Regions from separate parts of the Rhodoferax ferrireducens T118 genome, predicted to be linked through region 2. Evidence: riboswitches for the same ligand, from Rfam matches in the RefSeq annotation. Region 2 holds a riboswitch; each other region holds the start of a gene.

Region 1 (4,420 bases), 880 kb from region 2:
GCGCCACTTTCGACGAGTCCTTGGGCAAAGTTTCGTCGTGAAAGTTGCGCGCCGTGTCGGGGTCAAGCGACAGGTTGAACTGGTCCATCCAGCGGAACTCGAAGCGTGCTTTGGACAGCGCGTCATCACGCGCCCGCACGCCGGGATGACCCTTGGCCACGTCGGCCACATGGGCTGCAATCTTGTAGGTGATGATGCCCACTTTGACGTCGTCGCGATCCGGCAAACCCAGGTGTTCCTTGGGCGTGACGTAACACAGCATGGCGGTGCCGAACCAGCCGATCATGGCCGCGCCAATGCCGCTGGTGATGTGGTCGTAGCCGGGCGCGATGTCGGTGGTCAGGGGCCCCAGGGTGTAGAACGGCGCTTCGTGGCAAGCTTTTAGCTGCTCGGTCATGTTGGCCTGCACCATGTGCATCGGCACATGGCCGGGGCCTTCGATCATCACCTGCACGTCCTGCTGCCAGGCTTGCTGCGTGAGTTCACCCAGGGTGCGCAATTCGGCGAACTGCGCTTCGTCATTGGCATCGGCACCGGAACCGGGGCGCAGGCCATCGCCTAATGAGTAGCTCACGTCGTAGGCCTTCAGGATTTCGGTCATTTCATCAAAGTGGCTGTAGATGAAATTCTCTTTGTGGTGGGCAATACACCACTTGGCCATGATCGAGCCGCCGCGCGACACGATGCCGGTCATGCGATTCGCCGTGAGGTGGATGAAGGCCAGGCGCACGCCGGCGTGCACGGTGAAGTAATCGACGCCCTGCTCGGCTTGCTCGATCAACGTGTCGCGGAAGATTGCCCAGGTCAGGTCTTCGGCCACGCCGCCGACTTTTTCCAGCGCCTGGTAAATCGGCACGGTGCCGATCGGCACCGGCGAGTTGCGCAGAATCCAGTCGCGCGTGGTGTGGATGTTGCGGCCGGTGGACAGGTCCATCACGGTGTCGGCGCCCCAGCGCATCGACCACACCAGTTTTTCGACTTCTTCCTCGATGCTCGATGTCACGGCCGAGTTGCCGATGTTGGCGTTGATCTTGACCAGGAAGTTGCGGCCAATCACCATCGGCTCGACTTCGGGGTGGTTGATGTTGGCCGGGATGATGGCGCGGCCACGGGCCACTTCATCGCGCACGAACTCGGGCGTCATGATCTTCGGGATGTTGGCGCCGAAGCTGTTGCCCGCCAGCCGTGCTTCGCGCTCGGCATTGCCCAGGTACTGCTCCATCCACGCCAGCTTCTGGTTCTCGCGGATGGCGACGTATTCCATCTCGGGGGTGATGATGCCGGATCTAGCGTAATGCATCTGCGACACGTTGGCACCGGCTTTGGCGCGGCGCGGCGTGCGCTGCAGGCCCGCAGCCTGCACGCGCAAGGATGCCAATGATTCAGAGTCGCCATTCTTCAGTCCATCGTCCAGTGCAAAGGGCGTGCGGCCGGTGTAGGACTCGGTGTCACCACGCGATTCGATCCAGGGACTGCGCACCGAGGGCAGGCCCTGGCGCACGTCGATGTTGGCATTCGGATCGGTGTAGGGGCCGGAGGTGTCATACACCACGACGGCCTCGCCGTTGCTCTGCATGATTTCACGCATCGGCACTTGAATATCGGCTTGCGTGCCGGGCACGTAGATCTTGCGCGAGGCCGGCAGGGGCTCGCGCGTGAGGCTCATCAACTGGCTGAATTTGTCGGGTGCATTCATCGCGTGGTCTCCTGAAGCTGAAATGAGGAAGTGCTCCGGAGAACAGTCCATCAACTCAGCGAACAGGAAAGACAGCGCGACCCGACAGAGGGTAGGAATAATGCAGTCTGGCGCTTCTTACGCCGGTATGAACCGGATCAAGTTCGCGGGTTCGGTCGACCATCTCAGCGCCATCACAGCGCACCCCGGGCAGGGCGGAGTTTAAGCGATCCGGCTGAATTGTCGTTGCCTGGGCACACGGCCAACTCAGTTAGCTATTAATTAGATAGCATTTTGGGTAGAAGGCACGGGGGCTGGAGGCCAAAACGGCATCAAACCATGGGCACACCGGCCGCAGGGTCTGCGCCGACCGTGACCATGGACGCACGATAATCAAACTTGGATCCACATCCACATGGAGTGTTGACTATGGCAATGTCTCATTTGGCCGCAGGCCAGACCACCAATGTTTTACCGCTCGGAAGCGCCTTGGCGAATGCACGTACCACGGCGTTATTCAAGTCCGAGCAGCTCGAAGTCATCCAGCTGGTGCTCCCGGCCGGCAAATCGTTTCCACCGCACAAAGTGGCCGGTGAAATCACCATTCAGTGCCTGGAGGGAAGCGTCGAAGTCACGATTGAAGACACGCCCCAGACCCTGAAAGCCAATCAACTCATGTATGTAGCAGGCGGTGTTCAGCATGGCCTGACCGCACTCGAAGACGCGTCAGCCCTGGTCACGATTGTGTTGCGCAAGTAGCGCGGGTTGAGGTCTCGCCAACCGGGCTGGTTAGCAAGTGTTGCAGCGATGGCCGTCACACCAATGACGAGCGCTGCTTTTTCATCTTTCAATCACGCCGCTACTTTGAGATTTATCAAGGGTTCCATCATCAACCGGTTCAGCATTTAATTCTCCGTGATTCACAATTGCTTCAGATTCAAGAATCCGAATGAAGCGCACGGCCACCTTGGGATGGGGAAGTCCCTTTCATCCGTCAGGCGTCACCCCTGAACACGCACGATTCCATGACAACCCGGAAAGGAGAACGTATGAAGCTACCGATCCACGCTGGCCTGTTGTTCGCGGCCCTGTTCATGGCTTGGCCATCGATGGCGCAACAGGAGAGTATTGCAAGACCCGAAATGATCTTGAAAGAAGATGTGTCTGGCATGCCCAAGGGCGAAAAGCAGCAAGTTCGCGTCCTGACGGCAAACTTCAAGCCCGGCGACAAGACCGTGTTCCATACGCATCGATTTCCGGTCACAGTATTCGTCCTGGACGGCGCATTCACGTTAGCGCTGGAGGGACGTGCGCCGGTTGTCCTGAAGACGGGCCAAGCATTCGTGGAGCCGCCAAACGTCAAAATGACCGGTTACAACCGCAGCAGTACCGAGCCGCTTCGGGTGCTGATCTTTTATGTGAGTGATCCAGAAACACCTTTCCTTGACCCGACGCAGTGATTCTGGTTTTGGCAAGCGGCGGAACCATTGCAGCGTATGTCTGGGATTACGCCGGAAAGATGGAACTCATGCGCCTCTTCCGGGATGCAGCGGTAGAGCTCAATCCGGATGCCGCGAGGATGGATGAAGGAATTCGTTTTCCACTCTGCCATCCAGAGGCGCTCATGGCGCTCTTCGCCGGCGCCGGACTCCATGGCGTAGAAGGGACGGCCATCGACGTGCCGACGCCGTTCGCAAGTTTCGACGACTACTGGCAGCCCTTTTTGGGCGGTCAGGGACCGGCTCCCGCCTACGCCATGTCACTCGATGAAAACACAAGAACGCGCATACGGAACCGCATACGAGAGCTAATCGCCGTCCAGGCCGACGGCTCGATCTCGTTGACCGCCCGGGCTTGGGCTATCCGCGCAACCGTTGCAAAATAGGCGATGTCCAACCCGACGTTGCACCGGACCCACCGCATGCTGCACACCTGGACGGCCCCTCCCCCTGCCAGCCCCCTCACTCCCAACCATGCCAACCCAAGCCTACGCCCTCTTCCCCACGCCCATCGGCCACTGCGGCATCGCCTGGAGCGAGCGCGGGCTGACCGGTGTGCAGCTGCCCGAGCAGGACGAGGCCGCGACCCGCGCGCGCATGGACCGCAGGTTTCCACAATGCAGTGAAGCTATTGCACCACCCCAGGTACAAGAGGCCATCGACGCTGTGATGGCCTTGCTCAGTGGCGCGCTCCAGGCGCCGGTGGACTTAATGAACGTGGTGCTCGACATGGACGGTGTGCCGCCGTTTCACCAGCGTGTTTACGAGTTGGCGCGCCGCCTTTTGCCGGGTGAGACCGTCACCTATGGCGACATCGCCCGTCAGCTGGGCGACCCCGGCGCGGCGCGCGCCGTAGGGCAAGCGCTGGGCGCCAACCCGTTTGCACCGGTGGTGCCGTGTCACCGAGTGCTCGCTGCCGACGGGCGGGCGGGCGGCTTCTCGGCCCATGGCAATGTCACGACCAAGCTGCGTTTGCTGCTGATTGAGCATGCCCAATTCAACGGGCCGGGTTTGTTTGATGACCCGGTGGATGCGCAGTTGTCCTAAGCTGGCAGATGGCAAGTTTTTGCTATTAATTCAGGAGCTACTCACACAAAGCGTGCGCGGGCTAGAGGTCAAAAACATTTGAACCTTTGAAGCAGGCAAGCCATCCGCGTCACGATGGCTTGGTAGTTGCCGGCGCATGCACATCGCCGATGCGCGTCAGGCCGCCCAGGTCAGTGATCCGGATGTGGCGGGTTTTGAC
Region 2 (4,420 bases):
TGGTGCTGACCCCGGGCATGCACAACAGCGCCTACTTTGAACACGCGTTTCTGGCGCAGCAAATGGGGGTGGAACTGGTCGAAGGGCAAGACCTGCTGGTGAAGGACAACTTTGTCTACATGCGCACCACGCGCGGCCCGCTGCGGGTGGATGTGATTTATCGACGGGTGGATGACGACTTTCTGGACCCCACGGTGTTCCGGTCCACCTCAACCCTGGGGTGCGCCGGCCTGCTGGACGTGTACCGCGCGGGCCACGTGACCATTTGTAATGCGGTGGGCACCGGCGTGGCCGATGACAAGTCGATCTACCCCTACGTGCCCAAGATGATCGAGTTCTATCTGGGTGAAAAACCGATTCTCAACAACGTGCCCACCTACATGTGCCGCAACAAGGACGATCTGGCCTATACGCTGGCTCACATGAAGGAGCTGGTGGTCAAAGAGGTACATGGGGCCGGTGGCTATGGCATGCTGGTCGGACCGGCCGCCACCAGCGCCGAGATCGAAGTTTTCCGAAAAGCGGTGCTGGCCAACCCAAGTGGCTACATTGCGCAGCCGACACTCAGCCTGTCGAGCTGCCCCACTTTTGTGGAGAGTGGCATTGCGCCGCGCCACGTCGATTTGCGCCCCTATGTTCTGAGCGGCAAGACGGTGCAGATGGTGCCCGGCGGCTTGACCCGCGTGGCGCTGAAAGAGGGCTCGCTGGTCGTCAATTCGTCACAAGGCGGCGGTACAAAAGATACCTGGGTTCTGGAGACGGACGAAACGCCCCGCACCGCCGCTTTGCCAACACCGTCCGGGGCGTCGACCGCCACGCAGACCCAGAATCAACCTCAAACCCGGTCGTCCTGAGCACAAGGAGAAATTTCATGTTGTCACGCACTGCCGATCACCTGTTCTGGATGTCGCGTTACACCGAACGGGCCGAGAACACGGCCCGCATGCTGGATGTGAATTACCAGACCTCACTCTTGCCCCAATCCAATGCGGCGGCGCAAGTGGGCTGGAAAGGCTTGCTGAGTATCAGTGAGTTGCTGCCGAGCTACACCCAAACCCATGGCGGGATCAATGTTCGCAACGTGATGGATTTCATGGTCAAGGACGACAGCAATCCATCGAGCATCGTCTCGTGCCTGAGTGCAGCGCGCGAAAATGCGCGGGCGGTGCGCGGCACGCTCACCACCGAAGTGTGGGAGACGCAGAACCAGACTTGGCTGGAGGTCAAACGCATGATCAAGTCGGGCGAGTTTGAACGCGATCCGGGTCAGTTTTTTGAATGGGTCAAGTTCCGTTCGCACCTGTCGCGCGGCGTCACGGTGGGCACTATGCTGATGGACGAAGCGCTGCACTTCATGCGGCTGGGCACTTTTTTGGAGCGCGCCGACAACACGGCGCGTCTGGTGGATGTGAAGTTTTATGCGCTGCAAAGCGACCCTTCTGATGCGTCCAATGGCAAGGCGACGGAGTACGACTTCTACCACTGGAGCGCGATTTTGCGCAGCGTGTCGGGTTTTGAGGTCTATCGCAAGGTGTACCGTGACATCATCAAGCCCGAACGTGTGGCCGAACTGTTGATTTTGCGGGCCGACATGCCGCGCTCGCTGCACGCCAGCATGAACGAAGTGGTTAGCAATCTGGAGTTGGTGGGCAGTGAGCAATCGGGCGAAACCCAGCGCCGGGCGGGCAAGCTGCGGGCCAGTCTTCAGTATGGGCGTATTGATGAAATTCTGGCGACCGGACTGCATGCCTTCTTGACGCAGTTTCTGGACCGCGTGAACGACCTGGGTGTCAGTATCAGCCGCGATTTTCTGGTTCCAGCCCCCGCCTGAAGTGATTGAGCTGACAGGGCTGTGGCCGCGGCCCATTAATGTCATCAAATCAGCGATGAATTCGGGGATAATCCGTGCTTGCTAGAGGTGTCGCCTGCGGGTGACTGAGACATACTCTTTGAACCTGATCTGGGTCGTACCAGCGTAGGGAAGCTTCATTTTTTCCTTCCTCGCCAGTCTGGCCCATGTCTTCTTTTTTCAGGAACCACATGGCCGCAAAACTTTCATTTTCTGATCTTTGGTCTGATGTCTGCGCGGTGCGCGACCGCTCTCCTCTTGTGCACAGCATCACCAACCTGGTGGTGATCAATTTCAATGCCAATGTGCTGTTGGCGGCCGGGGCGTCACCGGTCATGGCGCACGCGCATGAAGAGGTGGCTGACATGGTGGGCATTGCCCAGGCTCTGGTGCTCAATATTGGCACGCTGGACCCGTACTGGATCGAGAGCATGCAGTTGGCGCTGCGCGCTGCCGCCAAGCGAGGCATTCCCGTGGTGCTGGACCCGGTGGGGGCAGGTGCCACCAAGTACCGAAACGAAGCCATTGAACAGCTTTTGATGACGTCCTTGCCGACGGTGGTGCGGGGCAACGGCTCGGAGATCATGAGCGTGGCAGGCTCCGCCGCACAGACCCGCGGTGTGGACAGCAGCGCCGCCGCCACCGATGCGCTGGGCGCGGCCCAGTCCTTGGTCCAGCGGACTCAGGGCGTCGTTTGCGTCAGTGGGCAAATCGACCATATTCTGGATGCCAGCCATCGTTGGGCGCAACTGTCCAACGGGCATGCGTGGATGACACGTATCACCGGCGTGGGGTGCTCGGCCACCGCACTCATTGGCGCTTTTTGTGCCGTGCAGCCCGATGCCTGGCGCGCCACAGTGGCCGCGATGGCCTTGCTGGGCGTGGTGGGTGAAGTGGCGGCGGAAAAGGTAATCGCACGTGGCAAGGGTGTCGGCAGCTTGCAAATGGCTTTGTTGGACGAGTTACAGCTGCTTGACCAGGGCACTTTTGAGCAGCGGCTGAAACTCGAAGTCGCTCAGTGGTAGGCGCCAGCACCTTGGCACACGACGTGCGCTTGCAGGCACTGCGTTTGTATCTGGTCACCGACCAGTTCTGCGCCGGTGGCCGTACGCTGGCTGATGTGGTGGCCGCGGCGGTGCAAGGCGGCGTCACCTGTGTGCAGCTGCGCGAGAAGCAACTCAATACCCGTGATTTTTTAGCCCAAGCGCTGGCATTGAAGGATCTGCTCGCGCCGCATGGCATTCCACTCGTCATCAATGACCGGATTGACGTTGCGCTGGCCTGTGGCGCGCAGGGTGTGCATCTGGGGCAGAGCGATATGCCGGTGACGCAGGCGCGCCGGCTGTTGCCACCCGAGGTCTTCATCGGCTGGTCGGTTGAGACCCTGGAAGACGTTGCGCGCAGTGCCGAGCTGCCGGTGGATTATTTGGGCGTCAGCCCGATCTTTGCCACACCCACCAAAACCGATACCTTGCCACCGTGGGGACTGGAGGGCTTGCGCCAGGTCCGGCGGGCGACAACCGTACCCTTGGTGGCGATTGGGGGCATTCATGTTGGCAACGCGCGCGAGGTGCTATTGGCCGGTGCCGATGGGCTGGCGGTGGTGAGCGCGCTGTGTGCGGCGCAAGACCCCTGTGTGGCGGCGCTCAGGCTGAGACAACTCATCGACGCGGTCTGATCGAGACCCGACAAGCGAGGACTAATTGATGATTACCAATATATTCAAATTTGAGTACCCCCGGGTTCTTTCCATTGCAGGCTCAGACAGCGGTGGTGGCGCGGGTATACAGGCTGATCTGAAAACATTTTCGGCGCTGGGTTGCTACGGCATGACCGCCATTACCGCGCTCACGGCGCAAAACACCTGCGGCGTGCGCGCGATCCATGCCGTGCCGCCGCAGATGCTGCGCGACCAGATTGACGCCGTGATGGAAGACATTGGCGCTGATGCGGTCAAGATCGGCATGTTGCACTCGCCGGAAATCGTGCAAACGGTCGCCCAGGCGATTGACCGGCATGCCATGCACCATGTGGTGTTCGACCCGGTGATGGTGGCCACCAGTGGGGCGGTGTTGATTGACGACGCTGCGATCGAGGTGCTGGTGCGCGAGCTATTTGGCCGCGCTGCAGTGATCACCCCCAACCTGGATGAGGCCGCGCTGCTGGTGGGCTACCCCCTGGTCTCAAAGCAAGATATGGAGCGGGCGGCACTTGACTTGCTGGCCAAAGGCGCGCGCGCTGTTTTGCTCAAAGGGGGTCACTTGCCGGGCCACAACGTGATGGACTTGCTGCTGAGCGCCGGCGGTGAAAAACTCTGGATGGAGGCGCCACGCATTGACAGTCCCAACACCCACGGCACCGGCTGCACCCTGTCGTCGGCCATCGCGGCCTATCTGGCCCTGGGCGCTTCACTGCCCGATGCCGTGCAACAGGCCCGCAACTTTGTGCGCGAGGCCTTGCAGGCGGGTGCACAGGTGCGTACCGGCAAGGGCAGTGGACCGCTTAACCATGGCTACGCACCGATTGCCATGCGACCGCGTAAATCTTGATTTTTTTTTGAGCGGTTCTGCT
Region 3 (4,420 bases), 880 kb from region 2:
AAACTGGCCGTCCAACTCGGGTACAACAACAGCAGGCCAAACGCCACGGTCACCGGTGACACCACAAACGGCAGAAATGCCGCGGCGCGCCAGGGCACCGAGCGCTCTGCAGCCAGCGCGTGCAGCACACCCAACAGCGTCGCCACAGCCAAGGCCAGCGCAGAAAAGCGCAAGGTATTCCAGAGAGCGCCACGCACCTCTGCATCCAGCACAGTGACCCAAGTGGCCCAACCTGCATCCAGCGCGCGCCAGACGATGGCCAGAACGGGCAGCGCGCAAATCACAAACAGCACCCCGAGCGCCGCCAGCAAGGCCAGCCATTGAGCCATGCCGTGGGGCGGCCTGCGCGCAATGGGTTCCACGCGGCCGGGAGCCGCCAGGCGTTTCTCAAGCAGGGCATAGACCAGCGCCACCGTACCCGTCAGCAGCAGCATCCACAGCGCCAGCACGCTGGCTTGGCCCAGTTGCAGCTCGTGTGCCACCAGGGTGTAAATCTCCACCTCCACAGTGGCGTAACGCTGACCGCCCAGCACCAGGGCCAGGCCAAAGCCGGCAAAGCAATACAAAAACACCAGGCACAAGCTCGACATCAGCCACGGCGCGATCGACGGCCACTCGACCCGCCAAAACGCCCGCCACGGCGTGGCGCCCAACGAGCGTGCCGCCGCCACCTGGCGCGCATTCACCTGGCCGAGCGCATCGACCCCGGCGCGCACCACCAGACACAGGTTGAAAAACAGGTTGCCGTACAGCAGCAGCCAGGGCGTGTTGTGCAGGTTGACACCGAGCCAGCCACCGAGCACGCCGCGCGGACCCCACAGCGCCAACACACCCAGAGCCGCCACCAGGGTGGGCACCACAAACGGCAGCATCAACAAGCGCAGCACCAGCGTACGTCCCGCAAACTGAAAGCGGGCCAGCACCCACGCCAGCGGCAAGCCCAACGCCAATGCCAGCACGCAGGTGATGCCCGCTTGCGCGAGCGACCAGAGCACGCGCCAGCGCAGGTAATCGTCTTGCCAGGGCAACCAAAACGACCATGCCTCGGTAGCGGCTGCACCGGTCAAACTGACATCACCCGCCCACCCGGCCAGCACCAGCCGGCCCAGCGGCGCAATCAGCAGCACCAGCAAAGCAACAGCAGGCAGCAGCCCGAGCCAAACGCTGCGGCGCAACCAGCCAGGCAAGGCGACGGGCGACATCGACTGCCGCGCTACTTGAGCACCACTTTGGTCCAGCGTGCGACCCACTGCGCACCCTTGCCGGCTACCACTTGGGTCGCCGGGGCTTCAAACTCGGTCGGCTCGGCGGCGTGGCGCATCACCTCCGCAAGCGGGGTTTTGGCCTGCACCGGGTACATCCACATCGCCGTTTGCAGGGCCTCTTGCACGGGGGCAGAACGCAGAAAATCGACAAACTTCAAAGCCGTCGCCCGCTGGCCACCCCCTTTGACCAGGCCCACACCTTCCACCTGGCGGAAAACGCCGCCCTTGAGGTTCAGGCTCGCCGTGGGCGACTCTGGCGTTTTTTCCTTGCTGTAAAACACCTCGGCGGCCGGACTGGTGGCGTAACTCACCACCAGCGGGTAGGCACCCTTGTTACGCGCAAAGTCGGTGTAATAAGCTTCGCTCCAGCCCTTGACCACCTTGAGGCCGTTGCCGCGCATCTGCGCCCACCAGGCAAAGGCGGGCTCTTCGCCCATGGCGGAAATGGTGGCCAACATGAAGGCGTAGCCGGTGCTGCTGGTGGCGGGGTTGGGTGTGACCAACCAGTTCTTGTAGGCGGGCAGCGTCAAATCCTGCAAGGTTTTCGGCAAACTGATGCCGCGTTTGGCCACAGCCGCTTTGTCGTAATTCAAGGTCACGAAGCCATAGTCCACCGCCGCCAGCGCAGCCCCCAGATTGGCATCGGGCGCTTCGGCGGTCTGGGGCAGCGCAGGCTCCAGCACACCAGCGGCCAGCGCCTTGCCCACCAGCGTGTTGTCAATGCCAAACACCACATCGGCGATGGGTTGGGCACGGGTCAAAATCAACTTGTTGAGCATTTCACCCGCGTCACCGCCCTTGATGATGGCCAGCCGGATGCCGTTTTGCGCTTCAAACTGCGCCAGCAGGGGCTTGGGCAGTGAAAAAGAACTGTGCACCATCACGCGCAGTTCATCGGCCGCACGGGCTTGGGTTGACAGCGAGAACGCAGCCAGCGCGGTGGCGGCCAGCGTGAAAAGACGACGGTTCATGGCAAAGCCTTTCGATGCGCCAACGCACAAAACGCCGGGATGAAGGCCAACCTTCACGCTCCCTACGCTGGCATGATCCAGATCAGGTGAGTGGGGTATTTCTCAGACCATCTTGCAACGGACACCCCCGGTGAACTCGCCATTGTAATGATGCAGTTCAAGCGGCACGGGCGCGGCGCTTGCAGCCAGCGCGGGGCCCATGTTCAGCTTGTGAGTGTCTCAACCGCAAGAATCGCGGCCTGCAGTCGGCGGTCACCCGAGCCAGACACCTCAATACACGGGTGGCGCATGGCGTGAAGCTCGTGCCGCAGCCTGGCGTGAATGGCGGCCCGCGCGGGGTCACCGTCACGCTGCAGGCCATCAGACACCCACGGCATGTCTGGCTGCAAGAGCAGCGTCAAGGCATAGCGGGTATGCAAGACATGGGCGCACTCAAAAAGCGAGGGGTCGGAGAAATAAAAGTCGCTGTAAATCGCGGTGAGCAGCGGCGCACTGTCACAGAGCACATACGGGCAAGCCGTTTGCCGGGCCAGTGCTGCCGCCTGCTCTTCTTGCTCAAACTGGGCACGCATGATCAACACCTGCTCATCAGCCCTGGGCGTGCGGCCCTGCAAGTCACAAAAAGAGCGCAGATGCTCTGGCACCCACAGGCTGGAAAAATGCGCGGCCAGGGCTTTTGCCAACGTCGTTTTGCCGGTGCACTCAGCGCCTATCAGGCAGATGAGTTGCGGGTTGAATCTCACATCACGCACCAAGTTGGTCAGCGGCCCTTCGGCGGTGGGAATCATGTGGAGCGCCCGTTGTTATTGCGCAAGCAGCTATAAACTAAATAGCTAACCCAGGTCCTCGGTATCCTTCAGACGCAAGCCCTTGGGCAGCGGAAACTTGACGGTCTCCGGCGTGCCAGCCATCTTGCGCACCGACACCGCGCCCAGTGCCTTGATGCGGTCAATCACCTGGCGTACCAGGATGTCGGGGGCCGATGCACCGGCGGTCAAACCCACGTGCTGGCGACCCTCAAACCACTGCGCCTGCAATTCGTCCGGGCCATCGACCATGTGGCTTTCGGTGCCGAGCTTGCGCGCCACTTCACGCAGCCGCCTGCTGTTGGAGCTGGTCGGGCTGCCCACCACGATCACGACATCAACCAGCGGGCTCATCACTTTGACGGCGTCCTGCCGGTTTTGCGTGGCGTAGCAAATGTCTTGCTGCTTGGGCTCGCGCACCTTCGGAAACCGTGCCTTGATGGCCGCCGCAATGTCAGCCGCGTCGTCCACACTGAGCGTGGTTTGCGTCACCACCGCCAGTTTGTCGGTCTGCGCCGGGTTGATGCGCGCCACGTCAAGCACACTCTCCACCAGATGAATGCCGCCCTCTAACTGTCCCATGGTGCCTTCGACCTCGGGGTGTCCCTTGTGGCCGATCATGATGAACTCATAGCCTTCCTTATGCAGTTTGGCCACTTCCACATGCACCTTGCTCACCAGCGGACAGGTGGCATCGAACACCTGAAAACCCCGCGCGGCAGCCTCCAGCTGCACCGCCCGGCTCACGCCATGGGCCGAAAATATGAGCGTAGCCCCCGCAGGCACGTCATCCAGTGCTTCGATAAATATAGCACCTTTGGCCTTCAGGTCATTCACCACGTAGGTGTTGTGCACAATTTCATGGCGCACGTAGATGGGAGCACCAAATTTCTGCAGCGCTCGCTCCACAATCTCGATGGCCCGGTCCACACCGGCGCAAAAGCCGCGCGGCTCGGCCAGCAGGATGTCCTGGGGTGCGCTGGCTGTCACAGAATTCCGATCACATGCACCTCAAAGGTCACGGCACGACCGGCCAGCGGGTGGTTGAAGTCAAACAACACGGCGTCGCCCTTCTCATCGCTTCTGAAATCCTGTACCGAACCGGCAAACTTGCCCTTGCCGTCCGGCGTGGGGAACTGCAGCACATCGCCCACCGCATACTCTTCATCGGGCTCACCCATGTCGATCAGTTCCTGGCGCGCCAGCCATTGCAGCATGGCCGGGTTGTGCGGGCCAAATGCGGTGCCCGCAGGCAGCTCAAACGTGGTGTGGGTGCCTTCGGGCAGGCCCAGCAAATAAGCCTCCAGCGTGGGCGAGAGCTCACCGGTGCCCAGCGTCAGCGTGGCGGGTTTGCCGTCAAAGGTGTTGATCACATCAC

The links. Region 2 has a riboswitch for thiamine pyrophosphate ahead of thiM (hydroxyethylthiazole kinase). Riboswitches for the same ligand answer to the same signal wherever they lie in the genome.
Region 1: it holds a riboswitch for thiamine pyrophosphate, as region 2 does, so the genes downstream of both, thiC (phosphomethylpyrimidine synthase ThiC) here and thiM (hydroxyethylthiazole kinase) in region 2, are expected to answer to the same signal.
Region 3: it holds a riboswitch for thiamine pyrophosphate, as region 2 does, so the genes downstream of both, RFER_RS16435 (thiamine ABC transporter substrate-binding protein) here and thiM (hydroxyethylthiazole kinase) in region 2, are expected to answer to the same signal.

The regions. Positions count from the first base shown of each region.
Region 1 covers NC_007908.1:1,835,272-1,839,691, reverse strand. The annotation lists gene thiC (phosphomethylpyrimidine synthase ThiC) at 1-1,696, opposite strand, end outside; TPP riboswitch at 1,793-1,894, opposite strand; gene RFER_RS08640 (cupin domain-containing protein) at 2,105-2,434, shown strand; gene RFER_RS08635 (cupin domain-containing protein) at 2,725-3,135, shown strand; gene RFER_RS08630 (hypothetical protein) at 3,132-3,560, shown strand; gene RFER_RS08625 (methylated-DNA--[protein]-cysteine S-methyltransferase) at 3,649-4,221, shown strand; gene RFER_RS08620 (helix-turn-helix domain-containing protein) at 4,331-4,420, opposite strand, start outside.
Region 2 covers NC_007908.1:2,716,255-2,720,674, reverse strand. The annotation lists gene RFER_RS12500 (circularly permuted type 2 ATP-grasp protein) at 1-854, shown strand, start outside; gene RFER_RS12495 (alpha-E domain-containing protein) at 872-1,831, shown strand; TPP riboswitch at 1,905-1,999, shown strand; gene thiM (hydroxyethylthiazole kinase) at 2,041-2,874, shown strand; gene thiE (thiamine phosphate synthase) at 2,868-3,527, shown strand; gene thiD (bifunctional hydroxymethylpyrimidine kinase/phosphomethylpyrimidine kinase) at 3,556-4,398, shown strand.
Region 3 covers NC_007908.1:3,596,874-3,601,293, forward strand. The annotation lists gene RFER_RS16430 (ABC transporter permease) at 1-1,202, opposite strand, end outside; gene RFER_RS16435 (thiamine ABC transporter substrate-binding protein) at 1,214-2,236, opposite strand; TPP riboswitch at 2,278-2,375, opposite strand; gene RFER_RS16440 (AAA family ATPase) at 2,440-3,024, opposite strand; gene ispH (4-hydroxy-3-methylbut-2-enyl diphosphate reductase) at 3,070-4,032, opposite strand; gene RFER_RS16450 (FKBP-type peptidyl-prolyl cis-trans isomerase) at 4,029-4,420, opposite strand, start outside.